DNA from 2 places in the Pseudomonas sp. SMN11 genome. Region 1 is predicted to be linked to the other one. Evidence: predicted binding sites of a transcription regulator. Region 1 holds the regulator's gene; the other holds the start of a gene.
What was found. Region 1 encodes FliA, which starts transcription of late flagellar genes. Its sites were predicted from a motif close to CTAAAGTTTNNNNNNNNNNNGCCGNTAA; they were not measured.

Region 1 (14,394 bases):
GCCGGTGCCGGGGCGCTGCTGGCCTTCGGCGGCAACCTGGCGGAAACCTTGATGACGCTGATGCGCATGAATTTTTCCCTGACCCGCGAGGTGCTGACTGACGAGCGGTCGATGGGAACGTTTCTGCTGGCCTCGGGCAAGATGGCCATCTGGGCGGTGCAGCCGATTCTCATGCTGCTGTTCGTGATTGCATTCGTGTCACCCATTGCCCTTGGCGGGTTCATCTTTTCCGGGAGCCTGTTGCAGCCAAAGTTCAGCCGGATGAACCCGTTGTCGGGCATCAAGCGCATGTTCTCGCTGAACTCGCTGACTGAGCTGCTCAAGGCGATGGCCAAGTTCTTCGTCATCCTGATCGTCGCGCTGGTGGTGTTGAGCAATGATCGCCAGGCACTGCTGGCAATTGCCAACGAGCCACTGGAGCAGGCGATCATCCACAGTGTCCAGGTGGTCGGTTGGAGTGCCTTGTGGATGGCTGCCGGTTTGCTGCTGATTGCTGCGGCGGACGTCCCGTTCCAGCTGTGGCAGACCCAGAAGAAGCTGAAGATGACCAAACAGGAGATCAAGGACGAGTACAAGGACAGCGAAGGCAAACCCGAGGTCAAGCAGCGCATCCGCCAGCTGCAGCGCGAGGTGTCGCAGCGGCGCATGATGGCCGCCGTGCCCGAGGCTGACGTGATCATCACCAACCCGACACACTATGCCGTGGCCCTGCAGTACGACCCGGAGAAGGGTGGGGTGGCGCCGTTGCTGGTGGCCAAGGGCACCGATTTCATCGCCTTGAAGATTCGCGAGATCGGTGTCGAGCACAAGATCCAGATCCTCGAATCGCCAGCCTTGGCGCGGGCGATCTACTACTCCACCGAGGTCGAAGGGGAAATCCCGGCGGGGCTGTACCTGGCGGTGGCGCAGGTGTTGGCCTATGTGTTCCAGATCCGCCAGTACCGCTCCGGCAAGGGCAAGCGACCAGAGCCGCTCAAAGAAGACCTGCCGATTCCACCGGACCTGCGGCGCGATAACTGATTGCAGCCTGTGCCGGCCTCTTCGCGGGTACAGGCAACATAAATCCATGGCCGAGGAAAGTTGGAAGGCTTCTTGCAGAGCCACGCCCAAGCGCCCCTTGGGCGTCAAAGTTTTGCATCAAGAGGACTCGCGGTGGATCGCACTCAGTTAATCAGCAACGCCCGCAACAACCTGGCCGGGCTCGGCCGGGGCAACCTGGGCGTGCCGTTGCTGCTGCTGGTGATGTTGGCAATGATGATGTTGCCGATACCGCCGTTCCTGCTCGACGTGTTCTTCACCTTCAACATCGCCCTGTCGATCGTGGTCCTGCTGGTGTGCGTGTACGCCTTGCGCCCGCTGGACTTCGCCGCGTTCCCGACCATCCTGCTGGTAGCGACCTTGCTGCGCCTGGCGCTGAACGTGGCCTCTACACGGGTGGTCATGCTCCATGGCCAGGAAGGCCACGGCGCTGCCGGTAAGGTGATCCAGGCCTTCGGTGAGGTGGTGATCGGCGGCAACTACGTCGTGGGTGCGGTGGTGTTCGCCATCCTCATGATCATCAACTTCGTGGTGGTGACCAAAGGTGCCGGGCGTATTTCCGAGGTGAGCGCGCGCTTCACCCTTGACGCCATGCCCGGCAAGCAGATGGCGATCGACGCCGACCTCAACGCCGGCCTGATCGATCAGGCCCAGGCCAAGATGCGCCGCGCCGAGGTGGCCCAGGAGGCCGAGTTCTACGGTTCGATGGATGGTGCCAGCAAGTTCGTCCGCGGTGACGCCATCGCCGGCCTGCTGATCCTCTTCATCAACCTGATTGGCGGCATGCTGATTGGTATGTTGCAACACAACATGTCGTTCAGCGATGCGGGCAAGGTCTACGCCTTGCTGACCATCGGTGACGGTTTGGTGGCGCAATTGCCATCACTGTTGCTGTCCACCGCCGCCGCGATCATGGTTACCCGTGCCTCGGGCTCCGAGGACATGGGCAAGCTGATCAATCGCCAGATGTTCGACTCGCCCAAGGCGCTGGGTGTGTCTGCGGGGCTGATGATCATCATGGGCCTGGTGCCAGGCATGCCGCACGTGGCCTTCCTCGGCCTAGGCCTGCTGGCCGGTGGTGGTGCCTATCTGGTGTGGAAGAAGCAGCAGAAGGCCAAGGTCGAAGCGCAGAAGGAGGCGCAGCGCCAGCAGGACCTGTTGCCGTCGCCGCAGCGTGCACTGGACACCAAGGAACTGGGCTGGGATGACGTGACGCCCATTGACATGATCGGCCTGGAAGTGGGCTACCGCCTGATCCCGCTGGTCGACCGCAACCAAGGTGGCCAGCTGCTGGCGCGGATCAAGGGCGTACGCAAGAAGCTGTCCCAGGACCTGGGCTTCCTCATGCCGACCGTGCACATTCGCGACAACCTCGACCTGCAGCCCAGTGCCTATCGCCTGACGCTGATGGGCGTGATTCTGGCCGAGGCCGAGATCTACCCGGACCGCGAGCTTGCGATCAACCCAGGGCAGGTGTTTGGCACCCTCAACGGTATCGCCGCGCGCGATCCGGCATTCGGCCTCGAGGCGGTGTGGATCGACATCGCTCAGCGCGCTCAGGCGCAGTCGCTGGGGTATACCGTGGTCGACGCCAGCACCGTGGTTGCCACCCATCTCAACCAGATCCTGCAGAAGCACTGCCACGAGCTGATCGGCCATGAAGAGGTCCAGCAACTGTTGCAGGTATTGTCCAAGGCATCGCCTAAACTTGCTGAAGAGCTGGTGCCCGGTGTCATTTCCTTGTCGGGGCTGCTCAAGGTCCTGCAGGCGTTGTTGTCCGAGCAAGTACCGGTGCGTGACATCCGCAGTATTGCCGAGGCCATCGCCAACAATGCCAGCAAGAGTCAAGATACCGCCGCGCTGGTGGCGGCAGTGCGCGTCGGATTGTGTCGTGCCATTGTCCAAAGCATTGTCGGCGTTGAGTCCGAGCTGCCTGTGATCACCCTTGAGCCAAGGTTGGAACAGATCTTGCTCAATAGTTTGCAAAGGGCCGGGCAAGGTCAGGAAGACGGTGTTCTTCTTGAGCCGAGCATGGCCGAAAAGCTGCAGCGTTCGCTGATCGACGCCTGCCAGCGCCAGGAAATGCAAGGCCAACCGGCCATTCTTCTGGTAGCTGGCCCGATCCGTGCCATGTTGTCGCGCTTCGGTCGCCTGGCTGTACCGAATTTGCATGTTCTGGCGTATCAGGAAATACCGGATAACAAGCAAGTCACCATCGTTGCCACAGTGGGCCCCAACGGCTGAGGTAGTGGGTTATGCAAGTCAAGCGTTTTTTCGCCGCCGATATGCGTCAGGCCATGAAGCTGGTCCGTGATGAGCTGGGCTCCGATGCCGCCATCATCGGCAACCGCCGCATTGCCGGTGGTGTCGAGCTGACCGCCGCGCTGGACTACAAGCTGTCCGCACTGGCCCCGCGCGTCCCCAACGTCGAGCTGGAAGAAGAGCTGCGCAAGACCCAATCGCGCATCGCCACTGCCCAGGCCGAGTTGGACAACCGCGCCGAGGCCACCGAAGGCAGCCGCCAATTGTTCGCCGGCCAGTCGCTGACCGCGGCCGAGCCATTGATCGAACCGCATGTCGATGCCCCGGCAGTGGCTGCCGCACCTGCCCCTGCCCCGGTCGACCCGCGCCTGTTCGACGCCATGCGTTCGGAGTTGTCGGGCCTGCGTGAGCTGCTCGAAGTGCAGCTCGGCTCGCTGGCCTGGAACCAGCTGCAGGGCAGCAAACCGGCCCAGGCCAACCTCTGGCGTCGCCTGCAGCGCATTGGCCTGTCCGGCCCGATCGCCCGCGAGCTGCTCGACCTCACCAGCGAGATCGAAGAGCCGCGCCAGGCCTGGCGCATGCTGCTCGCGCACCTGGCGCGGATGATCGAAGTGCCCCAGGTCGAACCGATCGAAGAGGGCGGGGTGATCGCCATGGTCGGCCCGGCCGGCATGGGCAAGACCACCACCCTGGCCAAGCTGGCGGCGCGTTACGTGCTCAAGTACGGCCCGCAGAACCTTGCCCTGGTGAGCATGGACAGCTTCCGCATCGGTGCCCAGGAGCAGCTCAAGACCCTGGGGCGCATCCTCAACGTGCCGGTGACCTACGTCGATCCGGGCCAGTCGCTGGCAGCCGCGCTGGAGCCACTGCTGCGCAAGCGCGTGGTGCTGATCGATACCGCCGGCCTGCAGGCCAGCGACCCGGCCCTGCGCATGCAACTGGAGACCCTGGCCGGGCGTGGCATTGCCGCGAAGAATTACCTGGTGCTGGCCACCACCAGCCAGAAGCAGGTGCTGACCGCTGCCTACCACAGCTACAAGCGCTGCGGCCTGGCTGGCTGCATCCTGACCAAACTTGATGAAACGGCGAGCCTCGGCGACGTGCTGAGCCTGGCCATCAGTCATGAACTGCCCGTGGCCTATCTCACCGACGGCCCGCGCATTCCTGACGACCTGCACCTGCCGCGCCCGCACCAGCTGGTGACCCGCGCGGTCAACGTGCAGTTGCAGGACGAGCCCAGCGAAGAGGCGATGGCCGACATGTTCGCTGATCTCTACCACAACCCGCGGCGCGCAGGTTGAGGATGAAGCGTATGCAAAGTACCTACATTCCGGGGCTGGCAGTGCTACCCCGCGTGTGGCTTGGGTCCAAGCGAGACAAGGTAAACAACGAACATGGGTAGCATGCATCCCGTACAGGTGATCGCCGTCACTGGTGGCAAAGGTGGCGTCGGCAAGACTAACGTTTCAGTGAACCTGTCCCTGGCGCTGGCCGAACTTGGCCGCCGGGTAATGTTGCTGGACGCCGACCTTGGCCTGGCCAATGTCGACGTATTGCTGGGTCTCACCCCAAAACGCACCCTGGCCGATGTCATCGAAGGGCGCTGCGAGCTGCGCGATGTACTGTTGCAGGGGCCTGGCGGGGTGCGCATCGTGCCAGCCGCCTCCGGCACCCAGAGCATGGTGCACCTGGCCCCGGCCCAGCATGCCGGGCTGATCCAGGCCTTCAGCGAGATCGGCGACAACCTCGACGTGCTGGTGATCGACACTGCTGCGGGCATTGGTGACTCTGTAGTCAGCTTCGTGCGCGCGGCCCAGGAAGTGCTGCTGGTGGTGTGCGACGAGCCGACCTCGATCACCGACGCCTACGCGCTGATCAAGCTGCTCAACCGCGACTACGGCATGAACCGTTTCCGCGTGCTGGCCAACATGGCGCAGAGCCCGCAGGAAGGGCGCAACCTGTTCGCCAAGTTGACCAAGGTCACCGACCGCTTCCTTGACGTCGCCCTACAATATGTCGGCGCCGTGCCCTACGACGAGAGCGTGCGCAAGGCGGTGCAGAAGCAGCGCGCGGTGTACGAGGCCTTCCCTCGCTCCAAATGCGCCCTGGCCTTCAAGGCCATCGCGCAGAAGGTCGACAGCTGGCCGCTGCCGGCCAACCCGCGCGGGCACCTTGAGTTCTTTGTCGAGCGCCTGGTGCAACCCACCAGCGCAGGACCCGTGCTATGAACGCGAGCGGCTTCAAGATGTACAGCAAGGCGTCGAAAGACGCCCAATTCGAGTTGGTGGAACGCTACGCGCCGCTGGTCAAGCGCATCGCCTACCACTTGCTGGCACGCCTGCCGGCCAACGTCCAGGTCGAGGACCTGATCCAGGCCGGCATGATCGGCCTGCTGGAAGTGGCCAACAAGTATGACGCCAGCAAGGGCGCCAGCTTCGAAACCTACGCTGGCATCCGCATCCGCGGGGCGATGCTCGACGAGGTCCGCAAGGGCGATTGGGCACCGCGTTCGGTGCACCGCAATACGCGCATGGTCAGTGATGCGATGCGCGCCGTGGAAGCAAGAACTGGCCGCGACGCTAAAGATCATGAAGTTGCTGCCGAACTCCAATTGAGTCTCGATGATTACTACGGGATCTTGAACGATACCTTGGGGAGCCGCCTGTTCAGTTTCGACGACCTGTTGCAGGACGGCGAGCACGAAGGGCTGCACGAGGACGGCGCCAGTGGTCAGGTCGAGCCGTCGCGCGATCTGGAAGACGAGCGCTTCCAGGCTGCCCTGACCGATGCGATCGCCAACCTGCCGGAGCGTGAGCGCCTGGTGCTGGCGCTGTACTACGACGAAGAGCTGAACCTCAAGGAAATCGGTGAGGTGCTGGGGGTCAGCGAATCGCGAGTCAGCCAGTTGCACAGCCAGTGTGCCGCGCGCCTGCGCAGCCGCCTGGGGGAATGGCGGGCGCGTTGAGCCCGGGGTCGTTGCAGTCGTTTTCCACGTTGTACCGAATATGAATACGCGTGCTCGGGGCCGAGCGCGTTTGAGACTGCTTGGAGGTCTACTTGAACAAAGACATGAAAATCCTCATCGTTGACGACTTTTCGACGATGCGGCGGATCATCAAGAACCTGTTGCGTGACCTGGGCTTCACCAACACCGATGAAGCCGATGACGGCACCACCGCTCTGCCGATGCTCGAAAGCGGCCATTACGACTTCCTGGTGACCGACTGGAACATGCCGGGCATGTCCGGTATCGATCTGCTGCGCAAGGTCCGTGCCCACGATCGCCTGAAGACCATGCCGGTGCTGATGGTGACCGCCGAAGCCAAGCGCGACCAGATCATCGAAGCGGCCCAGGCCGGCGTCAACGGTTACGTGGTCAAGCCATTCACCGCCCAGGTGCTCAAAGAAAAGATCGAGAAGATCTTCGAACGCGTCAACGGCTGAGTCACGTCAGGGGGCGCCATGGAAACAACACAAACGTCTTTGGGGGAGTTCGAGTCGACCCTGAAGAAACATGCCCAGGAGCTGGTCGAGAGCCTGGAACGCGGGCGTTTCGGCGAGGCGGTGCAGCTGATTCATCAGCTCAACCAGACCCGCGACCGTGGCCTGTACCAGGAAGTCGGCAAGTTAACCCGTGAGCTGCACAGCGCGATCGTCAGCTTCCAGATCGACCCGCGCATGCCGCAGGCCGAGGAAGTCTCGCAGATAACCGATGCCACCGAGCGCCTGTCCTACGTGGTCAAGCTCACCGAGGGTGCCGCCAACCGCACCATGGACCTGGTGGAGGAGAGCACCCCGGTGCTCAACGACCTGGCAGCCGAAGCGCAAGGCCTGAGCGTCGACTGGCAGCGCTTCATGCGCCGCGAAGTCGCAGCGCCGGAGTTCCGCGAGCTGGTCAAGCGCGTCGACAGTTTCCTGACGCACAGCGCCGAGGGCAACCGCAAGGTCGCCGGCCACCTCAACGACATTCTGCTGGCCCAGGACTATCAGGACCTGACTGGCCAGGTGATCAAGCGCGTGACTGCGCTGGTGACCGAAGTTGAAAGCAATCTGCTCAAGCTCGTGCTGATGGCCAGCCAGGTCGACCGGTTTGCCGGTATCGAACACGACCACCAGCAGCTGCGCGCTGAAAAAGATGAAGAAAAACATCCGACTCGGGGTGAAGGTCCGCAGATTCATGCCGATAAGCGTGAAGACGTTGTGTCCGGTCAGGACGACGTCGACGATCTGCTGTCCAGCCTGGGTTTTTAAGGAGCACGTTTAATGAGCTTCGGCGCCGATGAAGAAATCCTTCAGGATTTCCTGGTAGAAGCCGGCGAAATTCTTGAGCAACTGTCCGAGCAACTGGTCGAGCTGGAAAGCCGGCCCGACGATGCCGACCTGCTCAATGCAATCTTTCGCGGTTTCCACACTGTAAAAGGGGGCGCCGGCTTCCTTCAGCTGAACGAGCTGGTGGAGTGCTGCCACATCGCCGAGAACGTGTTCGACATCCTGCGCAAAGGTGAGCGCCGGGTCGACGCGGAACTGATGGACGTGGTGCTCGAGGCACTGGACACGGTCAACAGCATGTTCGGCCAGGTGCGTGAGCGCAGCGAAGTGACCCCGGCCACCCCGGAGTTGCTGGCGGCCCTGTCGCGCCTGGCGGAACCTGCCAGCGCCGACGCCCCGGTAGCACCGGTAGCAGTGGTCGAGGCTGCAGCGGAGCCGGTGGCTGCCGAGGCAGATATCACCGACACCGAGTTCGAACAGCTGCTCGACTCGCTCGATGCGGTCAAGGCCGAAGCGGCCGCCGCCGAAGCGCAGATGCAGGGCGAGACCCTGAGCGGCGCGGGTGACGACATCACCGACGCCGAGTTCGAATCGCTGCTCGACCAGTTGCATGGCAAGGGCCAGTTCTCGCCCGAAGTGGCTGCTGCCGAAGCGGTGGTCGATGCCAGTGCACCGCTGAGCGACGAAATCACCGACGAAGAATTCGAGTCGTTGCTGGACCAGTTGCACGGCAAGGGCACCTTCCAGGCCGATGCCTTGCCGGCTGCCACCGCGGCAGTGGAAAGCGTGGTCACGCCCGCCAGCAGTGACGAGATCACCGAGCATGAGTTCGAAGCGTTGCTCGACCAGTTGCACGGCAAGGGCAAGTTCACCGGTGAAACCGTTGCTGCCGAAGCGCCTGTCGCCGTGGCCGCACCGGTTGCGGCCGTGGCTGAGAGCAAACCGGTCGCCAGGCCGGCTGCCGCTGCACCTGCTGCTGCCGCCAAGCCGGCCGCGCCAGCCCGCAGCCCGGCCCCGGCCGCGGAAAAGCCTGCCAGCGAAGCGGAAACCACCGTGCGTGTCGACACTGCACGCCTGGACGAGATCATGAACATGGTCGGCGAACTGGTGCTGGTGCGTAACCGCCTGGTGCGCCTGGGCCTGAACAGCGGCGACGAGGCCATGTCCAAGGCCGTGTCCAACCTCGACGTGGTCACCGCCGACCTGCAGACCGCGGTGATGAAGACCCGCATGCAGCCGATCAAGAAGGTCTTCGGCCGCTTCCCGCGCCTGGTCCGCGACCTGGCGCGCCAGCTGAAGAAAGAGATCAACCTGGAACTGGTCGGTGAAGAGACCGACCTCGACAAGAACCTCGTCGAGGCCCTGGCCGACCCGCTGGTGCACCTGGTGCGCAACGCCGTCGACCACGGTGTCGAGATGCCGGACGAGCGTGAAGCCTCTGGCAAGGCCCGGACCGGCCGCGTGGTACTGTCGGCCGAGCAGGAGGGCGACCACATCCTGCTGTCGATCTCTGACGACGGCAAGGGCATGGACCCGCACATCCTGCGCGCCAAGGCCGTGGAAAAAGGCCTGATGGACAAGGACGCGGCCGATCGCCTGAGCGAATCGGACTGCTACAACCTGATCTTCGCCCCGGGCTTCTCGACCAAGACCGAGATTTCCGACGTGTCCGGCCGCGGTGTCGGCATGGACGTGGTGAAGACCAAGATTTCCCAGCTCAACGGCTCGATCAACATCTTCTCGGCCAAGGGCCAGGGCTCGAAGATCGTCATCAAGGTGCCGCTGACCCTGGCGATCATGCCGACCCTGATGGTGATGCTGGGCAACCAGGCGTTCGCCTTCCCGCTGGTCAACGTCAACGAGATCTTCCACCTCGACCTGTCGCGCACCAACGTGGTCGACGGCCAGGAAGTGGTGATCGTGCGCGACAAGGCGCTGCCGCTGTTCTACCTCAAGCGCTGGCTGGTTCAGGGCCAGGTGCACGAGGAGCAGCGCGAGGGCCATGTGGTGATCCTCTCGGTCGGTACTCAGCGGATCGGCTTCGTGGTCGACCAGCTGGTGGGCCAGGAAGAGGTGGTGATCAAGCCGCTGGGCAAGATGTTGCAGGGCACCCCTGGCATGTCTGGCGCCACCATCACCGGTGACGGCCGCATCGCGCTGATTCTCGACGTGCCGAGCATGCTCAAGCGTTACGCGGCACGGCGTATCTGATTTTCGGCGGCGCACCCTGGCGGGTGGCGCCGCCTAATGGAGTGTTTATGGCAGTCAAGGTCCTGGTGGTGGATGATTCCGGTTTCTTCCGCCGCCGCGTTTCGGAAATCCTCTCGGCGGACCCGACGATCCAGGTGGTCGGCACCGCGACCAACGGCAGGGAAGCGATCGACCAGGCACTGGCGCTCAAACCCGATGTCATCACCATGGACTACGAAATGCCCATGATGGATGGCATCACCGCCGTGCGGCACATCATGCAGCGCTGCCCGACGCCGGTGTTGATGTTCTCCTCGCTGACCCATGAAGGCGCCCGCGTCACCCTCGACGCGCTGGATGCCGGTGCGGTGGATTACCTGCCGAAGAACTTCGAAGACATCTCGCGCAACCCGGAGAAGGTCAAGCAGTTGCTGTGCGAGAAGGTGCATACCATCTCGCGCAGCAACCGCCGTTTCGGCGGCTACACCAGCCACGCGCCGGTCAGCGCACCGGCGCCGGCCGCCAGCCATGCACCCGCCAGCAGCTTGGCCAGCGCCGCGCCGGCCCGTCCTGCCGCGCCTGCCCGTGCAGCGACGCCGGCCGCGGCGCATGCCCCGGCTCCCAAGCGCAAACCTTACAAGCTGGTGGCGATCGGTACCTCCACCGGTGGCCCGGTGGCTCTGCAGCGGGTGCTGACCCAGCTGCCGGCGAATTTTCCGGCGCCGATCGTGCTGATCCAGCACATGCCCGCCGCCTTCACCAAGGCATTTGCCGAGCGCCTCGACAAGCTGTGCAAGATCAGCGTCAAGGAAGCCGAGGACGGCGACATGCTGCGCCCGGGGCTGGCGCTGCTGGCCCCAGGCGGCAAGCAGATGATGATCGACGGCCGTGGCACGGTGAAGATTCTGCCGGGCGACGAGCGCCTGAACTACAAGCCGTGCGTGGACATCACCTTCGGCTCGGCGGCCAAGTCATACGGCGACAAGGTGCTGTCGGTGGTGCTCACCGGCATGGGCGCCGATGGCCGTGAAGGCGCGCGCCTGCTCAAGCAGGGCGGCAGTACCGTGTGGGCCCAGGATGAGGCCAGCTGTGTGATCTACGGCATGCCCATGGCCATTGTCAAAGCCAACCTGGCGGACGCGGTGTACAGCCTGGATGAAATCGGCAAACACCTGGTCGAGGCTTGTGTCTGATGGATGTGCTCAGCCTGATTGGCCTGATCCTGGCGTTCGTCGCCATCGTCGGCGGCAACTTCCTTGAAGGTGGCCACGTCGGTGCCTTGCTCAATGGCCCGGCGGGCCTGATCGTGCTCGGCGGCACCCTGGCGGCGGCACTGCTGCAGTCGCCGCTGTCGGCGTTCAAGCGCGCGTTGCAGATCCTGCGCTGGATCTTCTTCCCGCCGCGGGTCGACCTGGCCGGTGGTATCGACCGTGTGGTCAACTGGAGCCTGACGGCGCGCAAGGAAGGCCTGCTCGGCCTGGAAGGCGTAGCCGATGCCGAACCCGACCCCTATGCTCGCAAGGGCCTGCAACTGCTGGTCGATGGCGCCGAGCCGGAATCGATCCGTAGCATCCTCGAAGTCGACTTCCTGACCCAGGAAAGCCGTGACATCCAGGCCGCCAAGGTGTTCGAGAGCATGGGCGGCTACGCCCCGACCATCGGTATCATCGGTGCGGTCATGGGCCTGATCCACGTCATGGGCAACCTGGCCGACCCGTCGCAGCTGGGCAACGGCATTGCTGTGGCCTTCGTCGCCACCATCTACGGCGTGGCCAGTGCCAACCTGATCCTGCTGCCGATCGCCAACAAGCTCAAGGCCATCGTCCTGCGCCAGTCGCGCTACCGCGAGATGCTGCTCGAAGGCCTGCTGTCGATCGCCGAGGGCGAGAACCCGCGCTCGATCGAGTTGAAGCTGCAAGGCTTCATGGAGTAAGCCATGCGCCGTCGCCGTCATACCGAGGAGCACGAGAATCACGAACGCTGGCTGGTGTCGTACGCCGACTTCATCACCTTGCTGTTTGCCTTCTTCGTGGTCATGTATTCGATCTCCTCGATCAACGAGGGCAAGTACAAGGTCATCTCGCAAGCGCTGCTCGGGGTGTTCAACGACCCTGAGCGGAGCATGAAGCCGATCCCGATCGGCGACGAGCAGCCGCTCAGCGTCAAACCGGCAGAACCCTTGATCAAGGACAGCGAGCAGACCGATGCGGGCCTGGCCCAGACCAACGTTGACCCGCTGAAGACCATCAGCGACGACGTGCGCGATGCCTTCGGCGACCTGATCAAGTCCGACCAGATGACCGTGCGCGGCAACGAGCTGTGGGTGGAGATCGAACTCAACTCGTCCCTGCTGTTCGGCAGTGGCGACGCCATGCCCAGTGACCAGGCGTTCACCATCATCGAGAAAGTCGGCAACATCCTCAAACCGTTCGCCAACCCGGTGCACGTCGAGGGCTTCACCGACAACCTGCCGATTCGCACGGCGCAGTACCCGACCAACTGGGAGCTGTCGGCGGCGCGGGCGGCGAGCATCGTGCGCCTGCTGGCCATGGAAGGGGTCAACCCGGCGCGCATGGCCTCGGTGGGTTATGGCGAGTACCAGCCGGTGGCCAGCAACGACACCGCCGAAGGGCGTGCGCGCAATCGCCGGGTCGTGCTGGTGATTTCCCGTAACCTCGAAGTGCGCCGCAGCCTGACCGGCTCGGGCAGTGCCAATGCCACCCCGGACGCGGCGTTGCGCCGTGCTGGCACACAAAGTGCACCGCCAGCCCCAGCAGCGACGACAGCCAAGTGAGCCGTCAATTCTCCGTCACCGCATGCCCTGTGGCAGCCGGCGGCACCCATGAAGCAAGAGTTGTCCTATGAGAGTCTGGGCAGTAGCCAATCAAAAAGGCGGCGTGGGCAAGACCACGACCACCATCGCCCTGGCCGGCCTGCTGGCCGAGGCGGGCAAGCGCGTGGTCGTCGTCGACCTCGACCCGCATGGCTCGATGACCAGCTATTTCGGGCACAACCCGGATGCCCTGGAGCACAGCTGCTACGACCTGTTCCTGCACAAGGGCAGCGTGCCGGAAGGCCTGCCGGGGCAGTTGTTGATGCCCACCAGCGATGAGCGTATCTCGCTGCTGCCGTCGAGTACTGCGTTGGCGGTGCTGGAGCGTCAGTCGCCAGGTCAGAGTGGCCTGGGCCTGGTGATCGCCAAGAGTCTGGCGCAGTTATGGCAGGATTTCGATTTCGCCTTGATCGACAGCCCGCCATTGCTCGGCGTGCTGATGGTCAATGCCCTGGCAGCCAGCCAGCAGCTGGTGATCCCGGTGCAGACCGAATTCCTCGCGGTGAAGGGCCTGGAGCGCATGATCGGTACCTTGGCCATGATCAACCGCTCGCGCAAGCAGGCGCTGCCTTACCAGATCGTGCCGACCCTGTTCGACCGCCGTACCCAGGCTTCGCTGGGCACCCTCAAGGTGTTGCGCGATACCTATGAACACCAGGTGTGGCAGGGCTACATCCCGGTCGACACGCGACTGCGCGATGCCAGCCGCAATGGCGTCACGCCGTCGCAGTTCGATGGCAAGAGCCGTGGCGTGATCGCCTACCGGGCACTGCTCAAGCACATGCTCACCTACAAGCCGGCCGCGCAGGTGGTTTCATGAACCGGCCTGTGGGTACCAAGCCGCAACTGGCCCTGCAGTCTTACCTCGATGGGCTGTTGCAGGAGGCCACCGAGGCCGAGGATATCCTCGACCTGGCAACGCCTGCCCAGGCGCCCATGGCCAACGACGAATTCGCTGCGGCCGTGCGCGAAGAGCAGGCGCGGGACGCTCGCCAGCCAACGCCCGCAACCAGGCCTTTTGCCGAGCCGCAGATGAAGGTGCTGCCAGCCGTGCTGCCGGTAGAGCAGCCTGTGGTGGCCGTGGTCGAGACTGAAGTGGTGGCCGAGGCCAGCATCCCGGTGCTGACCGAGGTACCGACGCCGGAGCCGGTTGCCCCCTTGGTGGACGTGCACCTGCCCGCGGCAGGCATGGCCGACACGCCGGCCCCTCCGGCCAGCGTCGATGGCCGCCCGGCCTGGGCCGCCGAGCCGTTCGAGTGCCTGCTGTTCGACGTTGCCGGGCTGACCCTGGCGGTGCCGCTGGTTTGCCTGGGTTCGATCTACAGCCTGGAAGGCCAGGAGCTGACACCGCTGTTCGGCCAGCCCGACTGGTTCCTGGGCATCCTGACCTGCCAGGCCGGCAACCTCAAGGTGCTGGACACCGCGCGCTGGGTCATGCCCGACCGCTACCGCGATGACTTCCGCCAGGGTTTGAATTACGTGATTTCCGTGCAGGGCTACGAATGGGGCCTGGCGGTGCATCAGGTCAGCCGCTCGCTGCGCCTGGACCCCGCCGAGATCAAGTGGCGCAGCCAGCGCGGCCAGCGCCCCTGGTTGGCCGGCACGGTCATCGAACACATGTGTGCACTGCTCGACGTCGCCGAACTGGCCGAGCTGATCGCCAGCGGCGCGGTCAAGCAGTTGCATGCCAAACAGAAATGACACCGAACACAACCGCCAACAGCGGATTTAGAGGGCTAGGGGAATGAAAAAGTCGTCTGCGCAAGGTTCTGAAGATCCGATCCTGCAGTGGGTAACCTTCC
Region 2 (17,523 bases), on a different contig from region 1:
TTGGCAGTGTCGAGGAAGCCTTCATTGCCCGCCTGCGCCCTGGCGACACCCTGGTGTTCGCCGGCCGGGTCCTGGAGTTGGTACGGGTGGAAGGCATGACCGCCTACGTGCGCCGCAGCACCGCGCGCAAGGCCGCCGTGGCGCGCTGGAATGGCGGGCGCATGCCGCTGTCCAACGAACTGGCCGACGCACTGGTCGAGCAACTCGATGCTGCCGCCCATGGGCGCTACCTCGGCCCGGAGATGCAGGCCGTGCGGCCGTTGCTGGCCTTGCAGGCACAGTGGTCGGCCTTGCCCACCTGCCGCACGCTGCTGGCCGAAACACTGGGATCGCGCCAGGGCTCGCACCTGTTCCTCTACCCCTTCGCCGGGCGCATGGCCAACCTGGGCCTGGCCAACCTGATCGCCTGGCGGGTGAGCCGGGTGCAGCCGCTGTCGGTATCCATCGCCGTGAACGACTATGGTTTCGAACTGCTCAGCCCCAGTACCGTGGATTGGGCCCGCTGCCTGCCTGAGGCGCTGTCTGGCGACAACCTGCTGGAGGATGTGCTGGCCAGCTTGAACGCCGGCGAGATGGCGTTGCGGCGGTTTCGTGAAATCGCTCAGATCGCCGGGCTGGTGTTCGGCGGCTATCCCGCCGCGCAGAAGAGCACGCGGCAGATTCAGGCCTCCAGCGGATTGTTCTATGAAGTATTCCGCAAACATGATGCCGGCAACCTGCTGCTCGGCCAGGCGCGCGATGAAGTACTGAGCGAAGAACTGGAGATCGAGCGCCTGCACCGCCAGTTGCTCAAGATGCACCGCCTGCAACTGGACCTGCGCACGCTGCAACGGCCTGGACCCCTGGCATTCGCCCTGCTGGTGGAGGGCATGCGCGAGACCTTGAGCACGGAAAAGTTGGCAGACCGCATTGCGCGAATGGTGGCCGACCTGGAAAAAGCGGCAAGCCGGCCATGAATAGTTATTTGTCGATCGAGCACTTCGGCGAAACGCTCTGGCTGTTGCCGGACAAGGCCATCTACTGGCCGGCCCGCCGCACCCTGCTGGTGGCTGACGTCCATATCGGCAAGGCCGCAAGCTACCGAGCCCTGCATCAACCCGTTCCGCGAGGCACCACAACCGCCACCCTGGCACGCCTGGATGCGTTGCTGAATACCTATGACTGCGAACAGCTGGTCATCCTCGGTGACTTCCTTCATGCGCGAGCCGCACATTCGCCAGGCACGCTGGCCAGCCTGCACAGGTGGAAAAACAGCCATGGCGCGGTGAAGGTGCTGCTGGTGCGTGGCAACCATGATCGCCATGCCGGCGACCCGCCTGTGGAGCTGGGTATCGAGGTAAGGGATGAACCATTCCTGCTGGAACCCTTTGCCCTGCGACACGATCCCATGCCTCACCCCACCCATCCGGTGCTGGCCGGCCACGTGCATCCGGTCTATGTGCTGCGAGGGCGGGCACGGCAACGGCTCAGGCTGCCTTGCTTCCTGATCGACGCACAAGTCAGCCTGCTGCCGGCGTTCGGCGAATTTACCGGGGGATGGTCGATAGAGCCTGGCCCGAGCGCACGCGCGTTCGTCGCAGGGGGCGATCGGGTGTGGGCACTTGCCAACTAGTCAGGCTACGGGAGACGGTGGTGGCTCATCCGGCAGGGTCGGCTCACCTGGCTCCATGGGCGGATGTTCGCCTGGCTCCGGCGGTTGCGGCGTATCGGGGTCAGGCTGGTGCGGAACGCCACCGGCCTGCAGTGGCAAGGGATGCGCCAGCAGTGACCACGCCAGCAACCCGATCTGATTGGGCTGCAGTACGGCCAGCTTGGCACTGATTGCGGGGTTAAGTTTCATTGGCAGCTCCTGGACGAGGGCCGACACGCTGCATACGTATCGGCACTGTTCAAACTGTTGGAGTGCCATCAGGGAAACTAATTCCCCGCACTCGTCGGATCAGGTGCGTGGCAGGGTGACGCCGCGCTGGCCCTGGTACTTGCCGCCACGGTCCTTGTACGACACTTCGCATTCTTCGTCGGACTGCAGGAACAGCATCTGCGCCACGCCTTCGTTCGCATAGATCTTCGCCGGCAGCGTGGTGGTGTTGGAGAACTCCAGCGTCACGTGGCCTTCCCACTCCGGCTCGAGCGGGGTGACGTTGACGATGATGCCGCAACGCGCGTAGGTGCTCTTGCCCAGGCAGATGGTCAGCACGTCACGCGGGATGCGGAAGTACTCGACGGTACGGGCCAGGGCGAAGGAGTTTGGCGGGATGATGCAGACGTCGCTCTTGATGTCGACGAAGCTGCCAGCATCGAAGTTCTTCGGGTCGACGGTGGCCGAGTTGATGTTGGTGAACACCTTGAATTCGTCGGCGCAGCGCACGTCGTAGCCATAGCTGGAGACGCCGAAGGAGATGACCCGATTGTCCTGCTCGCCGCGCACCTGGCGCTCGACGAACGGTTCGATCATGCCGTGTTCCTGCGCCATGCGGCGAATCCACTTGTCCGATTTGATGCTCATGGCGGGGTGTCCTGAAGAGTTGCGAGGGGAAAATCCAGACGCGCATCTTACCGGTCCCGGCGCCCGGGTTAAAGTTCCAGTGCCTTATCCCGCGCCGGACGGGGGCTGCAGCCGCCGTCGATCCGAATTTGCGTAAAGCGTTCACAGACCATTGGCAGCTCGTGGAAAGTGGGGTAAGGTGGCGCCACTGTGCTGCACGTGACACCGAGAATCTCTAGTTTGATGCACGATCCTGATCGGCCCATCGCTGAATTTTCTGCTCTCTTTGCGCTCAGTCCCGGCCAGGGTTTTTCCTGACCGTTATCAAATTGTCCAAGGAGACAGAAAAATGTCCAACCGTCAATCCGGTGTTGTTAAGTGGTTCAACGATGAGAAAGGCTACGGCTTCATCACCCCTCAGTCGGGCGACGACCTGTTCGTGCACTTCAAAGCCATCCAAGCTGACGGCTTCAAAACCCTGAAAGAAGGCCAGGCTGTTACTTTCGTCGCTACCCGCGGCCAGAAAGGCATGCAGGCTGAAGAAGTTCAAATCGCCTAAGTCGATTTAGCTTCCTAGCTTTCAAAAAAACCCGCCTTCTGGCGGGTTTTTTTATGCCTGACCGAAAATCGGTGCTGGCTTCTTCGCGGGCTCGCCCGCTCCCACAGAGACCGCGCGACACTTGAAGGCTGCGCTGTAGCTGTGGGAGCGAGCGAGCCCGCGAAGCAGGCGACTCGGTTTCGGATCAGTCTTCGCTGATGGTGATGCTCGGCATCGCCGGCGCCGCCGCTTCCTGCAGCACGATCCGTGCACCCACCTGGCGGGCCAGCTCCTGATAGACCATGGCAATCTGGCTTTCCGGTTCGGCGATCGCCGTCGGCTTGCCGCTGTCGGCCTGCTCGCGGATCAGCATCGACAGCGGCAGCGAAGCCAGCAGTTCGACGCCGTATTGCGCCGCCAGCTTCTCACCACCGCCTTCACCGAACAGGTGCTCGGCATGGCCACAGTTCGAGCAGATGTGCACGGCCATGTTCTCGACTACGCCCAATACCGGGATGTTGACCTTGCGGAACATCTCCACGCCCTTCTTGGCATCCAGCAGGGCCAAGTCCTGTGGCGTGGTGACGATCACCGAGCCGGCCACCGGCACCTTCTGCGCCAGGGTCAGCTGGATATCGCCGGTACCCGGCGGCATGTCGATGACCAGATAATCCAGGTCGTCCCAGGCAGTCTGGGTCACCAGCTGCAGCAACGCACCGGACACCATCGGCCCACGCCAGACCATCGGCGTGTTGTCATCGGTGAGGAACGCCATGGACATCACTTCCACGCCATGAGCCTTGATCGGCACGAACCACTTCTGCTCACGGATCTGCGGGCGGGTACCCTCGGCGATACCAAACATCACGCCCTGGCTGGGGCCATAGATGTCGGCATCGAGAATGCCCACGCGGGCGCCTTCACGAGCCAGGGCCAAGGCCAGGTTGGCGGCGGTGGTCGACTTGCCGACCCCGCCCTTGCCCGAGGCCACGGCAATGATGTTCTTGACGTTGGCCATGGCCGGCACCTGGGCCTGGGCCTTGTGCGCGGCAACCAAGCAGTCGATCGACACCTGGGCCGAACTGACACCGTCGAGGTTCTCGATCGCGGTCTGCAGCACCTGGGCCCAGCCGTTCTTGAACAGGCCGGCGGCATAGCCAAGCTGCAACTGCACAGCGACTTGCCCGCCCTGGATGTCGATGGCGCGCACGCAACCGGCGCTGACCGGGTCCTGGTTCAGGTAAGGGTCTGTGTACTGGCGAAGCACGCCTTCGACGGCGGCACGGGTGACGGCACTCATGGACACTCCCATTGGCAAACTGAGTACGAAACAGACGCCTATCCTAACCCGTCAATCGTCAGCAGATGCGTGCTTGGGGTGAAATATCTTCGCCGGCCCTTTATAGTGGCCGATCACCCTCATTTTTACCCGAGCCAGATAAGTAGCCGAGCCACCATGTCCGAGCCACGTCAGATTCTCGTTACCAGCGCCCTGCCCTATGCCAATGGATCCATCCACCTTGGCCATATGCTGGAGTACATCCAGACGGACATGTGGGTGCGCTTCCAGAAGCTGCGCGGCAACCAGTGCATCTACGTCTGCGCCGACGACGCCCACGGTTCGGCCATCATGTTGCGTGCCGAGAAGGAAGGCATCACCCCGGAGCAGCTGATCGCCAATGTCCAGGCCGAGCACAGTGGCGACTTCGCCGACTTCCTGGTGGACTTCGACAACTTCCACTCAACTCACAGCGACGAAAACCGCGAGCTGTCGAGCCTGATCTACGGGCGCCTGCGTGATGCCGGGCACATCGCCACCCGTTCGGTGACCCAGTACTTCGACCCTGAAAAGGGCATGTTCCTCGCTGACCGTTTCATCAAGGGCACCTGCCCGAAATGCGCCGCTGAAGACCAGTACGGCGACAACTGCGAAAAATGCGGCGCCACATACGCCCCGACCGAACTGAAGAACCCCAAGTCGGCGATCTCCGGTGCCACTCCGGTACTGCGCGATTCCCAGCACTTCTTCTTCAAGCTGCCGGACTTCCAGGCCATGCTGCAGCAGTGGACCCGCAGCGGCACCCTGCAGGACGCCGTGGCCAACAAGCTCGCCGAATGGCTGGATTCCGGCCTGCAGGAGTGGGACATCTCGCGTGATGCGCCATACTTCGGCTTCGAGATCCCGGGCGAGCCGGGCAAGTACTTCTACGTCTGGCTGGACGCGCCGATCGGCTACATGGCCAGCTTCAAGAACCTCTGCGCACGCCGCCCGGAGCTGGACTTCGACGCCTTCTGGAACGAAGGCTCCAAGGCCGAGCTGTACCATTTCATCGGCAAGGACATCGTCAACTTCCACGCGCTGTTCTGGCCAGCCATGCTCGAAGGCGCCGGCTTCCGCAAGCCGACTGCAGTCAACGTGCACGGCTACCTGACCGTCAACGGCGCCAAGATGTCCAAGTCGCGTGGCACCTTCATCAAGGCCCGCACCTACCTGGATCACCTGCAGCCGGAATACCTGCGCTACTACTATGCCGCCAAGCTTGGCCGTGGCGTCGATGACCTCGACCTGAACCTCGAGGACTTCGTGCAGAAGGTCAACTCCGATCTGGTCGGCAAGGTAGTCAACATCGCCAGCCGTTGCGCCGGCTTCATCCACAAGGGCAATGCGGGCGTGATGGTCGCGGGCGATGCTGCACCGGAGCTGACCGAGGCCTTCCTCGCTTCCGCCCCGTCGATTGCCGACGCCTACGAAGGCCGCGACTTCGGCCGCGCCATGCGCGAAATCATGGCCCTGGCTGACCGTGCCAACGCCTGGATCGCCGACAAGGCGCCTTGGTCGCTGGCCAAGCAGGAAGGCAAGCAGGACGAAGTCCAAGCCATCTGCGCCCAGGGCATCAACCTGTTCCGCCAGCTGGTGATTTTCCTCAAGCCGGTGCTGCCGCTGCTCGCCGCCGATGCCGAGGCATTCCTCAACGTCGCGCCACTGACCTGGAACGACCATCAGTCGCGCCTGGAAAACCACCAGCTGAACCCGTTCAAGGCGCTGATGAGCCGTATCGAACCGGCCAAGGTCGAAGCCATGGTCGCCGCCAGCAAGGAAGACCTGCTGGCCGCCGAAGCCCAGGCACCGGCCGGCAATGGCGAGCTGACCAAGGACCCGCTGTCTGCCGAAATCGAGTTCGACACCTTTGCCGCGGTCGACCTGCGCGTCGCACTGATCGTCAAGGCTGAAGCCGTAGCTGGCGCCGACAAGCTGCTGCAGCTGACCCTGGACATCGGCGACGAGCGCCGCAACGTGTTCTCCGGCATCAAGTCGGCCTACCCGGACCCCTCCCAGCTGGAAGGCCGCCTGACCATGATGGTGGCCAACCTCAAGCCGCGGAAAATGCGCTTTGGCGTGTCCGAGGGCATGGTCATGGCGGCCGGCCCTGGCGGCGAAGAGATCTACCTGCTCAGCCCTGACAGCGGCGCCAAGCCAGGTCAGCGCATCAAGTAAGCCTTCTGCCCCGGCCTCACCGCCGGGGCAGTTCCATGTGCAGCACCAATGCCGGACGCTCCAGGCGATAACCGGCTATCGTCATTCACATGAACGACTACATGCTGATCCTGGCCAGCGCTGCGCTGTTCAGCCACCTGCTTCTGCAACAACGGCCGTTCAGCCGGCTGCGCCTGCAGGTCTGTGGCCTGGCAGGCGCCCTGTCGATAGCGCTCGGGGCAAGCGGCGGGCAAGCGCTCGACCGGTTGATCATCGCACCCTGGCATTTGCAGGACTTGCGCCTGTTCCTGCTGCTGCCATGGCTGGCGTTGCTGACATGGGGCGTGCCGCAGGTGTTGGCCAGGCTACGCCCGCAATGGCCCACCGGGGATCTTGCTCAGCCCTTGCTGGGCAATGCCTTGCTGCTGGGCCTTGCGCTGCAAGTGACGGGAGAGGACACCTCGGCGCTAGCAACGTTGTGCTGGGGGATAGTGGCCGGCCTGGGCTTCTGGCTTGCGCTGGTGCTGTTCGACGACCTGCACCAGCGCAGCCAGCACCCTGACGTACCGGCCGCGCTGCGCGGCTTGCCCATTACATTGATCGGTACAGGTGTCATGGCCCTGGCGTTCTCGGGATTCAACGGACTTTTCACTCAATGAACTTGATTCAACGCATCGACGCCCTGTTGCCGCAGACCCAGTGCGGCAAATGCGGCCACAATGGCTGTCGGCCCTACGCCGAAGGCCTGGCTGCGGGTGAGGCCATCAACAAGTGTCCGCCAGGCGGTAGCGAAACCATCGCCGCGCTGGCCGCGCTGCTGGAAGTGCCACTGCTCGCGCCAGAGCCGCAACGAGGAAGCGCACCGCCCCAGGTCGCCTACATTCGCGAAGCCGAATGCATCGGTTGCACCAAATGCATCCAGGCCTGCCCGGTCGATGCCATCGTCGGCGCCGCCAAGCTGATGCACACGGTCATCGCCAGCGAATGCACCGGCTGTGACTTGTGCCTGGCGCCCTGCCCGGTCGATTGCATCGACATGCACCCACTACCAGCCACAGTGGTGCCAATTGTCAGCGGCCTGGCCCATACCCCCGAACAACTGCAGGCCCGCCGCCAGCGCCGCGATCATGCGCGCCAGCGCCACGAACAGCGTAACGCCCGCCTGCAACGCGATATCGCGCGCCGGGAGGCGCAGCGCCAGGCACGTGCGGCCGGAGCCACACAAGGCGCGCCAGACGCGATCAAGGCCGCCCTCGAGCGGATCAAGGCGCAACAAGCCGCCGCTGCCGATGCTGCGCCTACAGCGGCCGGGCACGACCATGGCAAACCCTGACCCACGGCTACGCAAGGCCATGGGCCTCGTGCTGCTGGCCTGCATACCCGGCTTGCTCGCGGCGTTCTGGACAGAAGGCTGGGGAGTGCTGTTCAACCTGTTGCTGTGCGCCAGCAGTGCATTGAGTTGCGAAGCGGCACTGCTGGCTTTGCGTCGACAACCGGTTCTACCGGCATTGAACGATGGCAGTGCCCTGGTGACTGCCGTGCTGTTGGCCATCGCCCTGCCTGTGCAAGCGCCCTGGTGGTTGCCAGTGACAGCAGCAGGCATTGCCATCGGCGTCGGCAAGCAGGCCTTTGGCGGCGTGGGCCGCAACCTGTTCAACCCGGCAATGGTCGGTTACGCCTTTGTGCTGCTCAACTTTCCGCTGCAAATGACCCACTGGCCCAGCCAGGCCATTGGCTTTATCGATAGCCTGCAGTTGGTGTCTGGCAGTGGTAACCAGATCGATGGCTGGGCGGGGCCGACCATTCTCGATGGCCTGCGCCACAACCGCAGCCTGACCATCGACGAACTCTTCGCCAGCCACTCCGGTTTTGGCAGTTTTGGCGGCCGCAACAGCGAGTGGGTCAACCTGGCACTGCTGTTCGGTGGGCTGTTTCTCTTGCAGCGCAGGGTTATCAGCTGGCATGCCCCGGCAGGCCTGCTGGCCGGCCTGTTTCTGTTCAGCCTGCTGGCCTGGAATGGCTCCGGCTCGGATTCGAACGGCTCGCCACTGCTGCACCTGTTCAGCGGCTCAACCATGCTGGCGGCGTTCTTCATCGCCACGGAGCCCGTGTCTGGCCCCAAGACCAACCTGGCCAAGCTGCTGTTTGGCTTTGGCGCAGGCGCGCTGATCTACCTGATTCGCACCTGGGGCAGTTACCCGGATGGCACGGCATTCGCCATCCTCCTGATGAACCTGGCAATGCCCGCCCTGGATCGGTTTGCCTTGCGACGCCAGCAGGTCTCGTCATGACCGCACCTGTTCGCAGCAGCTTGCTGCTACTTGCCGTCGGAGGGTCGGCGTTGGCGTTAACACTGGCCTGGCAGCACTGGACGCGTCCAGCCATCGCAGATGCCGAGCACCAACTTAAGGCAGCCCAATTCCTGGCGGTGCTGCCCGCGCAAAGTTACGACAATCGCCCCCTGGACAACGCGTTAGCATTGCCAGCAGAACAGCCATTGCATAGCAAGATACTCGCGGTCTACCGCGCGACCCTCCGCACTTCGCCAACAGCCATCGTGCTGGTGAGCCAGGTCCAGGGCTATGCCGGCCCCATCAAGCTGACCATTGCCATCGACGACGAAGGCCGCCTGATTGGCAGCCGAGTGATCGAACAGCAGGAGAGCCCTGGGCTGGGCGGCCAGATCGCCGACCCACAGTCTGGCTGGTTGTCACAATTTGCCCATCACGGCCTTGGCGATCGCTGGGCGCTCAGGCGCGACCAGGGCGACTTCGATCAGCTGGCTGGAGCGACCGTTACTTCTCGGGCCGTGATCGATGCCCAGCAGGAAGCCTTGCGATATTTTGACCAACATCGCAGCGAACTGCTCGGAGCTCCCGGCCATGAATAAATACTACCTGCTGATGACCGGCCTGGCCCCGTTGCTTGGCGCAACGCGCACCTTCCCGCAGGCAGCGACCATTGGCGCGTGCATGTTCGTGCTGCCCCTTCTCCACCAAGTCTTGCTAAGCCTGCTGCGAGCAACTCTCAGCGGCGCGAAGTACTGGTTGGCAAGCCTGCTGCTGCTTGCTGCACTTGCCAGCTGCCTGCAACTGGCTCTGCGGGCCTGGGCATTGCCATTGGCGCTGACGCTTGGTTTTTTTCCTGCACTGATCTGCCTGCAATGCCTTGCCATCGACACATTGCTGCCAACTGAAGGGCGCTGGCGGCAACTGTTGCTGCATTTGAGCGGCCTGCTGCTCGCCTGTTTGCTGCTTGGCGCCGGCCGCCAATGGCTGGACGATGTCGCCGGCATGCACTTGGCCCACCTGCCGTCCGGTGGGCTGCTACTGCTCGGCACGCTAATGGCCTTGTACAATTGGCTGCGCCCCACCCTCACACGTCGTCAAGGAAAGCGTTGAACCCATGAATGCCGCCAAACGCCTGGAGATCTTCCGCAGGCTGCACGAAGACAATCCCGACCCGAAAACGGAATTGGCCTATACCACCCCATTCGAGCTCCTGGTTGCCGTGACGCTTTCCGCGCAGTCCACCGATGTCGGCGTCAACAAGGCCACGGCGCGCTTGTTCCCGGTCGCCAATACACCACAGGCCATCTATGAGCTCGGTGTCGAGGGCCTGAGCGAATACATCAAGACCATCGGCCTCTACAACAGCAAGGCCAAGAATGTCATCGAGGCGTGCCGCCTGTTGATCGAGCGCCATGAAGGCGAAGTACCGCAGACCCGAGAAGCACTGGAAGCGCTACCGGGCGTTGGCCGCAAGACCGCCAACGTGGTGCTCAACACCGCCTTCCGCCAGCCGACCATGGCCGTGGACACGCACATCTTCCGGGTCAGCAACCGTACCGGCATCGCGCCTGGCAAGACCGTGCTCGAAGTCGAGAAGAAACTGGTCAGGTTCGTCCCCAAGGATTACTTGCTCGACGCTCACCATTGGCTCATTCTGCATGGCCGCTACGTGTGCCAGGCACGCAAGCCCCGTTGCGGTAGCTGCCGCATCGAAGATCTGTGCGAATACAAGCACAAGACCTCCGACGATTGAGCCAATAGCAAAAACAGCTGCATCGTGATTGAAAAAATCTTTTTTACCGAACTTCGCTTTCCCGCTATAAGGACGGCCAATGGCCCTTTGGCTTGGAGCGACTCATGAGTACCGATAAAGACGACCTGTCGATCGAAGATGACTTTGCCACCGCTGACGACGAAGCGGAGCCTCAGGTTGAAACCGCAAAGACCAACCTGAGCAAGCGTCGTACCATTGACAACCTCCTCGAAGAACGACGCCTGCAACGGCAACTCGCCGATTTTGACTACGACCTGTAGCCTGGCACAAAGCTTCCTTCACGGAGGCTTTGTGCGTGCCGGGCTCAGTTCAGACCATGACGCCGGGCCAACTCGATCAGGTCCACCAGTGAATGGGCATTCAGTTTCAGCAACAGGCGGGTCTTGTAGGTGCTGACCGTCTTGTTGCTGAGGAACATGCTGTCGGCAATCTCCTTGTTGGAACGCCCGCGTGCAAGCTGCTGCAGCACCATCATCTCCCTTGCCGACAGGCGATCCACCATTTCAGCCTCGCTGGCGCCTCCCACCCGGCCATGGGACTTGTGCAAGGCCTGATTCGGGAAGTAACTGTAGCCAGAGAGCACAGCCTTGATGGCACTGAGCAGTTCGGTGAGTTCCTGCTGCTTGCAAACATAGCCAGAAGCCCCCGCCTGCATGCAGCGCATGGAAAAATGCCCGGGCGCCTGGGAAGTCAGCACCAGGACACGGCTGCCAGGGCTGGCCGCGGCCATACGGGCGATGACTTCCAGCCCGTCGAGCTTGGGGATGCCGATATCGAGTACGACAATATCGGGGAGGTGTTCACGAGTGAGCTGCAAGGCCGCTATGCCGTTATCGGCTTCCGCAACAACATCGTACCCATGCCGCTCCATCAGCATGCGCACTGCCAGGCGTATGACCGGATGATCATCCACGATAAGGACTTTATTCATGCGATATCCATCATTCGTTATTTTGCTTTGACGACTGCCTCACCATAACCGAGCAGAACGCGCAATGGCGCGTCAATTCCCCGCACAAATAGCCGAATAGATGAACCTTACGTCTGTTTGGGAATTTTCCTACAAGAAAAATTTAGCGCTTTCTCACGGCTGTGCTCACGAACAAGCAAGTCAAACCGTGATCAATTCACTCACTCCGCTGAGAATTCCCCTACCCCGGAAAAAGTCCACAATTTAGTTGAGGCAGCCAGTAGGTTATTGATATGAAAAACATGCAGGAGGCGATAATCATGAACGATAACCAACCTGTGGCCCCACTGACCATAATTGCCATCTTCGCTGGCATCATCGAAGCTTCTGCCTTGGCAACCTTGCCTTTCCTCAGCGAAAAAAGTCAGACGTATTACACTTGGTTCCTTGTAGGGTTTCCATTCTTCCTCACAGCCCTGTTCTTTCTCACCCTGAACTTCAACTACAAATCCTTTTACAAACCTGGCCCTGCCGAGCAGAAGAGCATCCCTGAGCAAGCGACGCCTCCCGACATGCAAGAAACTATAACCATGATGTTTTCCGGCCCTGACGCGCAGAAATTGATAGAACAGCAAATCGTGCAAGCCATTAGCCAACCACATGTCGCAAACAGGCAGTGGCGAATGTGCAATATCGAACTACAGAGATGCGTTGTTCTCTCGAGCATCCGCTTGCCCGAGGATTTACCCCATGGACATTGATCAGACCACCGTCCAGCAGGCAAAAAAAACCCGGCCAGAGCCGGGTTTATTTATGCCACTTCAGCCAGATGCTCAGAGCATCCCGCGGCCTTTGTTGGCAGCGATACGCATGCGCAGCGCGTTGAGCTTGATGAAGCCGGCAGCATCGGCCTGGTTGTAGGCGCCGCCGTCTTCTTCGAAGGTCGCGATGTTGGCATCGAACAGCGAGTCGTCCGACTTGCGGCCAACCACGATGACGTTGCCCTTGTACAGCTTCAGTCGCACAACGCCGTTAACGTTGACCTGCGAAGCGTCGATCATCTTCTGCAGCATCAGACGCTCAGGGCTCCACCAGTAGCCGGTGTAGATCAGGCTGGCGTACTTCGGCATCAGCTCGTCTTTCAGGTGAGCGACTTCGCGGTCCAGGGTGATCGACTCGATGGCACGGTGGGCCTTGAGCATGATGGTGCCGCCAGGGGTTTCGTAGCAGCCGCGAGACTTCATGCCCACGTAACGGTTCTCGACGATGTCCAGACGGCCGATACCGTTGGCGCCGCCGATGCGATTCAGCTCGGCAAGCACGGTGGCCGGGGTCATGTCGACGCCGTCGATGGCGACGATGTCACCATTGCGGTAGGTCAGCTCGATGTAGGTAGCCTGGTCCGGGGCGTTTTCTGGCGAGACGCTCCAGCGCCACATGTCTTCTTCGTGCTCGGTCCAGGTATCTTCCAGGACACCGCCTTCGTAGGAGATGTGCAGCAGGTTGGCGTCCATCGAGTACGGCGATTTCTTCTTGCCGTGGCGTTCGATCGGGATACCGTGCTTCTCGGCATAGTCCATCAGCTTCTCGCGGGACAGCAGGTCCCACTCGCGCCATGGGGCGATGACCTTGACGCCTGGCTTGAGGGCGTAAGCACCCAGCTCGAAGCGAACCTGGTCGTTACCCTTGCCGGTAGCGCCGTGGGAAATGGCATCGGCGCCGGTTTCGTTGGCGATTTCGATCAGGCGCTTGGCAATCAGCGGGCGGGCGATGGAGGTACCCAGCAGGTACTCGCCTTCGTAGACGGTGTTGGCGCGGAACATCGGGAAGACGAAATCACGCACGAACTCTTCGCGCAGGTCGTCGATGTAGATCTCTTTTACGCCCATCGCCTGAGCTTTGGCGCGAGCCGGCTCGACTTCTTCGCCCTGACCCAGGTCAGCGGTGAAGGTCACCACTTCGCAGTTGTAGGTATCCTGCAGCCACTTGAGAATCACCGAAGTATCAAGGCCGCCGGAATACGCCAGTACGACCTTTTTTACGTCCGCCATGCCATCACTCCACGGGGTTGTACGGAAAGGGATCGATTCTACCGGCGTTGCGGATAAATTTACAGTGGGGCGACAGCTTCTGACGACAAAGCGACAGGAACTGTCAGCGGCGCGACGTGGGGTGGCAAGGAAATTTGGTCAAGGTGCCTTCGATCCTGGTGCAGCCGGAGCAGGCGCAGCCGGTGACGCACCGGCAGACGGGATGGTAGGCGCTACCGCTGCCGGTTGCTGAACCGGCTGCACGGCCGGTTTCCCCACCTGAGCCACCCGATCCAGTTCGATGTTCACCCGCCGGTTACGCGCCCGATTGGCCGGGCTGTTGTTCTTCACCAACGGATAGCGCTCACCATGGAAGCGCACGACGATTTGCTCTTCCGGCACGCCATGGGCCTTGAGGTAATCGGCAACGGCCAGGGCCCGACGCCGCGAGGTGTCACGATTGGTCAGGCGGTTACCACTGTTATCGGAGTGGCCGTTGAGTTCAATGTGGTTCACCGTCGGGTCGGCCTTGAGGTAATCGAGGATCACATCCAGCCGCGCACGGGCGTCGGCGTCGAGATCGAAGCCACCGCCCGGGAAGCCAACCTGGGTCTGGCGCACCTGGTCATAGTTCATCGGCAGCATCTTGCTGGCACAGGCCTGATAGTCGTCATATGCCTTGGCGAAGCTGACCGGCAGTACGCGTACCTCCATCACCCGCCCGCCTTCGCCGGTGTAGTTGCGCACCACCGTGCTGCGGCCATCGAGCAGGCCGTTGATCAGGCGACTGGCCTGGCTCTGCGACGAGCTGAACAGCACGCCACTACGGGTCATGCGCACGGCGCCGAGGTTGACATCACCACGGCCTGGCTGCCAAGGGGCCGCGGCTGCCAGCAAGGTGGCGGAACCTGCGCCCAGTATGTTGCTGTGCGAACGCAACTGGAACACCGGCTGCTCACCGGCCTTGCGTACGAACTCGCCACTGCCGAAACCGTCGATCGGCTGGATCAGGCGGCATTCGAACTGGTCACCCTCGACTTTCCAGGCGACATTCTCCATGCGGGTCTGGAAGGTCAGTGCGCCGGCCGGCAGGCTGGCGACAAGGGTCAACAGGGCTAGGTAACGCTGGCGCACGGGCGGCTCCACAATTTCTGACGGCTTACAGGCAGGCTATCGGACGCGTGCCGGAAAACTTGATAGCCGTGCTCGGACCGGGGTTTTCCGGTAGCATTGGGGCCTGAGTTCGACCCGCCTGGAATTCCCAATGTCCGATCGCCTGACCCTCCTGCGTCCCGACGACTGGCACATCCATCTGCGCGATGGTGCCGTCCTGCCCCATACCGTTGGCGATGTGGCGCGTACTTTCGCCCGTGCCATCATCATGCCTAACCTGGTTCCGCCGGTGCGCAATGCCGTCGAAGCTGGCGCCTACCGCGAGCGCATCCTTGCCGCCCGCCCGGCTGGCAGCCGCTTTGAACCGCTGATGGTGCTGTACCTCACCGACCGCACCAGCCCTGAGGACATCCGCGCGGCCAAGGCCAGCGGCATCGTCTACGCCGCCAAGCTTTACCCGGCCGGCGCGACGACCAACTCCGACTCGGGCGTGACCAGCATCGACAACATCTTCCCGGCCATCGAAGCGTTGGCGGAAGTGGGCATGCCATTGCTGGTGCATGGTGAAGTGACCCGCAGCGAGATCGACGTGTTCGACCGCGAAAAGCGTTTCATCGACGAGCACATGCGCCGCCTGGTCGAGCGCTTCCCAACCCTGAAAGTGGTGTTCGAGCACATCACCACGGGCGACGCCGCGCAGTTCGTCACCGAAGCCCCGGCCAATGTCGGTGCGACCATCACTGCCCAGCACCTGCTGTACAACCGCAACCACATGCTGGTCGGCGGTATCCGCCCGCACTTCTATTGCCTGCCGATCCTCAAGCGCAACACCCATCAGGTGGCGCTGCTGGACGCGGCCACCAGCGGCAACCCGAAGTTCTTCCTCGGCACCGACTCGGCACCGCACGCCCGTCACGCCAAGGAAGCCGCCTGCGGTTGCGCCGGCTGCTACACCGCATACGCTGCCATCGAGATGTACGCAGAGGCGTTCGAACAGCGCAATGCACTGGACAAGCTGGAAGGTTTCGCCAGCCTGCACGGCCCGGCCTTCTATGGCCTGCCGGCGAATACCGACACCATCACCCTGGTCCGCGAAGAGTGGACCGCCCCGGACAGCCTGCCGTTTGGCGAGCAGACCGTGATCCCGCTGCGTGCCGGTGAAAAACTGCGCTGGCGCCTGCTGGAGGACAACGCGTGAGCGAAGACCTCTACGAAGACGACCAGGACGGTCAGGGCGGCAGCGGCTCGCGCCACCCGATGGCCGAGCGCTTCCGCGGCTATCTGCCAGTCGTGGTGGATGTCGAGACCGGCGGCTTCAACAGCGCCACCGACGCCCTGCTGGAAATCGCCGCCGTAACCATCGGCATGGACGAGAAAGGTTTCCTGTTCCCCGAGCACACCTACTTCTTCCGGGTAGAACCGTTCGAAGGGGCCAACATCGAGCCGGCCGCGCTGGAGTTCACCGGCATCAAGCTGGACCACCCGCTGCGCATGGCGGTGAGCGAGGAAAGCGCACTCACCGACATCTTCCGCGGCGTGCGCAAGGCGCTGAAGGCCAACGGCTGCAAACGGGCGATCCTGGTCGGCCACAACAGCAGCTTCGACCTTGGCTTCCTCAATGCGGCAGTAACGCGCAACGATATCAAGCGTAACCCGTTCCACCCGTTCTCCAGCTTCGACACCGCGACCCTGGCGGGCCTGGCCTATGGCCAGACCGTGCTGGCGCGGGCCTGCCAGAGCGCCGACATCGACTTCGACGGCCGTGAGGCGCACTCGGCGCGTTACGACACCGAGAAGACTGCCGAACTGTTCTGCGGCATCGTCAACCGCTGGAAGGAAATGGGCGGCTGGCGCGACTTCAACGATTAAGTTGAAGTCCTGGGGCCGCTTCGCGACCCTTTCGCGACGCAAGGCCGCTCCTACAGGAGATCACGTTTCCTTTAGGAGCGGCCTTGTCCCCAGATACCAGGCAAAAAAAACCGGCCACATGGGCCGGTTTTTTCATGCGCGGGGCAATTACAGCTTGCCAGCGTTCTCGCTCAGGTAAGCAGCAACGCCTTCTGGCGAAGCGGTCATGCCCTGGTCGCCTTTCTTCCAGTTGGCAGGGCAGACTTCGCCGTGCTCTTCGTGGAATTGCAGGGCGTCGACCAGACGCAGCAGTTCGTCCATGTTACGGCCCAGCGGCAGGTCATTGACGATCTGCGAACGAACAACACCGTTGGTGTCGATCAGGAAGGCGCCACGGAAGGCTACGCCGCCTTCGGACTCGACGTCGTAGGCCTTGCAGATTTCGTGGGTGATGTCGGCAGCCAGGGTGTACTTGACTTGGCCGATACCGCCGGCGTTGACCGGGGTGTTACGCCATGCGTTGTGAGTGAAGTGCGAGTCGATCGAAACGCCGATCACTTCAACGTTGCGCGCCTGGAAGTCAGGGATGCGGTTGTCCAGAGCGATCAGCTCGGACGGGCAGACAAAGGTGAAGTCCAGTGGGTAGAAGAACACCAGGCCGTACTTGCCCTTGATGGCCGAGGCCAGGTTGAAGCTGTCGACGATTTCGCCATTGCCCAGGACGGCTGGGACGGTGAAGTCGGGGGCTTGTTTGCCAACGAGTACGCTCATTGTAATCTCCTGATGAGGGTGAAGAACCGTTTGCCGGGCCAAGGCAGGCTTGCCCGACATCCAACAAAGGCCGACCATCATACACGGCTTGTGGTTACAGGCCGAATGCAACCGTCGGTCGCTCAAGCACGGCCCTTTCAGAAAGTCCTTTGACAAGCATTCTCATTAACATTAAGCTCCAACCCATCGACTCAACCCGCGATGGTCAGCCCTTATGTATGTGTGTCTTTGTGTCGGCGTCACCGACGGACAGATCCGCGATGCGATCTATGAAGGATGCTGCAGTTA

Region 2: the regulator FliA is predicted to act here: its motif matches at 14,674-14,701, upstream of ACLEJU_RS01785 (flagellar protein MotY).

Annotation. Positions count from the first base shown of each region.
Region 1 covers NZ_JBKGGW010000042.1:4,517-18,910, forward strand. Annotated here, with positions in the region: gene flhB (flagellar biosynthesis protein FlhB) at 1-1,020, shown strand, start outside; gene flhA (flagellar biosynthesis protein FlhA) at 1,153-3,282, shown strand; gene flhF (flagellar biosynthesis protein FlhF) at 3,294-4,601, shown strand; gene fleN (flagellar synthesis regulator FleN) at 4,695-5,528, shown strand; gene fliA (RNA polymerase sigma factor FliA) at 5,525-6,265, shown strand; gene ACLEJU_RS25085 (chemotaxis response regulator CheY) at 6,370-6,744, shown strand; gene ACLEJU_RS25090 (protein phosphatase CheZ) at 6,763-7,551, shown strand; gene ACLEJU_RS25095 (chemotaxis protein CheA) at 7,564-9,780, shown strand; gene ACLEJU_RS25100 (protein-glutamate methylesterase/protein-glutamine glutaminase) at 9,828-10,952, shown strand; gene ACLEJU_RS25105 (flagellar motor protein) at 10,952-11,692, shown strand; gene motD (flagellar motor protein MotD) at 11,696-12,553, shown strand; gene ACLEJU_RS25115 (ParA family protein) at 12,621-13,412, shown strand; gene ACLEJU_RS25120 (chemotaxis protein CheW) at 13,409-14,293, shown strand; gene ACLEJU_RS25125 (chemotaxis protein CheW) at 14,337-14,394, shown strand, end outside.
Region 2 covers NZ_JBKGGW010000001.1:380,543-398,065, reverse strand. Annotated here, with positions in the region: gene ACLEJU_RS01870 (ligase-associated DNA damage response DEXH box helicase) at 1-956, shown strand, start outside; gene pdeM (ligase-associated DNA damage response endonuclease PdeM) at 953-1,612, shown strand; gene ACLEJU_RS01860 (hypothetical protein) at 1,613-1,840, opposite strand; gene dcd (dCTP deaminase) at 1,940-2,506, opposite strand; gene ACLEJU_RS01850 (cold-shock protein) at 2,835-3,044, shown strand; gene apbC (iron-sulfur cluster carrier protein ApbC) at 3,229-4,323, opposite strand; gene metG (methionine--tRNA ligase) at 4,480-6,519, shown strand; gene ACLEJU_RS01835 (Rnf-Nqr domain containing protein) at 6,609-7,157, shown strand; partial or broken gene ACLEJU_RS01830 (RnfABCDGE type electron transport complex subunit B) at 7,154-7,795, shown strand; gene ACLEJU_RS01825 (RnfABCDGE type electron transport complex subunit D) at 7,818-8,789, shown strand; gene ACLEJU_RS01820 (RnfABCDGE type electron transport complex subunit G) at 8,786-9,388, shown strand; gene ACLEJU_RS01815 (Rnf-Nqr domain containing protein) at 9,381-9,899, shown strand; gene nth (endonuclease III) at 9,904-10,542, shown strand; gene ACLEJU_RS01805 (PA3496 family putative envelope integrity protein) at 10,647-10,823, shown strand; gene ACLEJU_RS01800 (response regulator transcription factor) at 10,868-11,494, opposite strand; gene ACLEJU_RS01795 (hypothetical protein) at 11,794-12,234, shown strand; gene ACLEJU_RS01790 (argininosuccinate synthase) at 12,307-13,524, opposite strand; gene ACLEJU_RS01785 (flagellar protein MotY) at 13,663-14,637, opposite strand; gene pyrC (dihydroorotase) at 14,768-15,814, shown strand; gene rnt (ribonuclease T) at 15,874-16,485, shown strand; gene ACLEJU_RS01770 (peroxiredoxin) at 16,633-17,235, opposite strand; gene ACLEJU_RS01765 (bacterioferritin-associated ferredoxin) at 17,450-17,523, shown strand, end outside.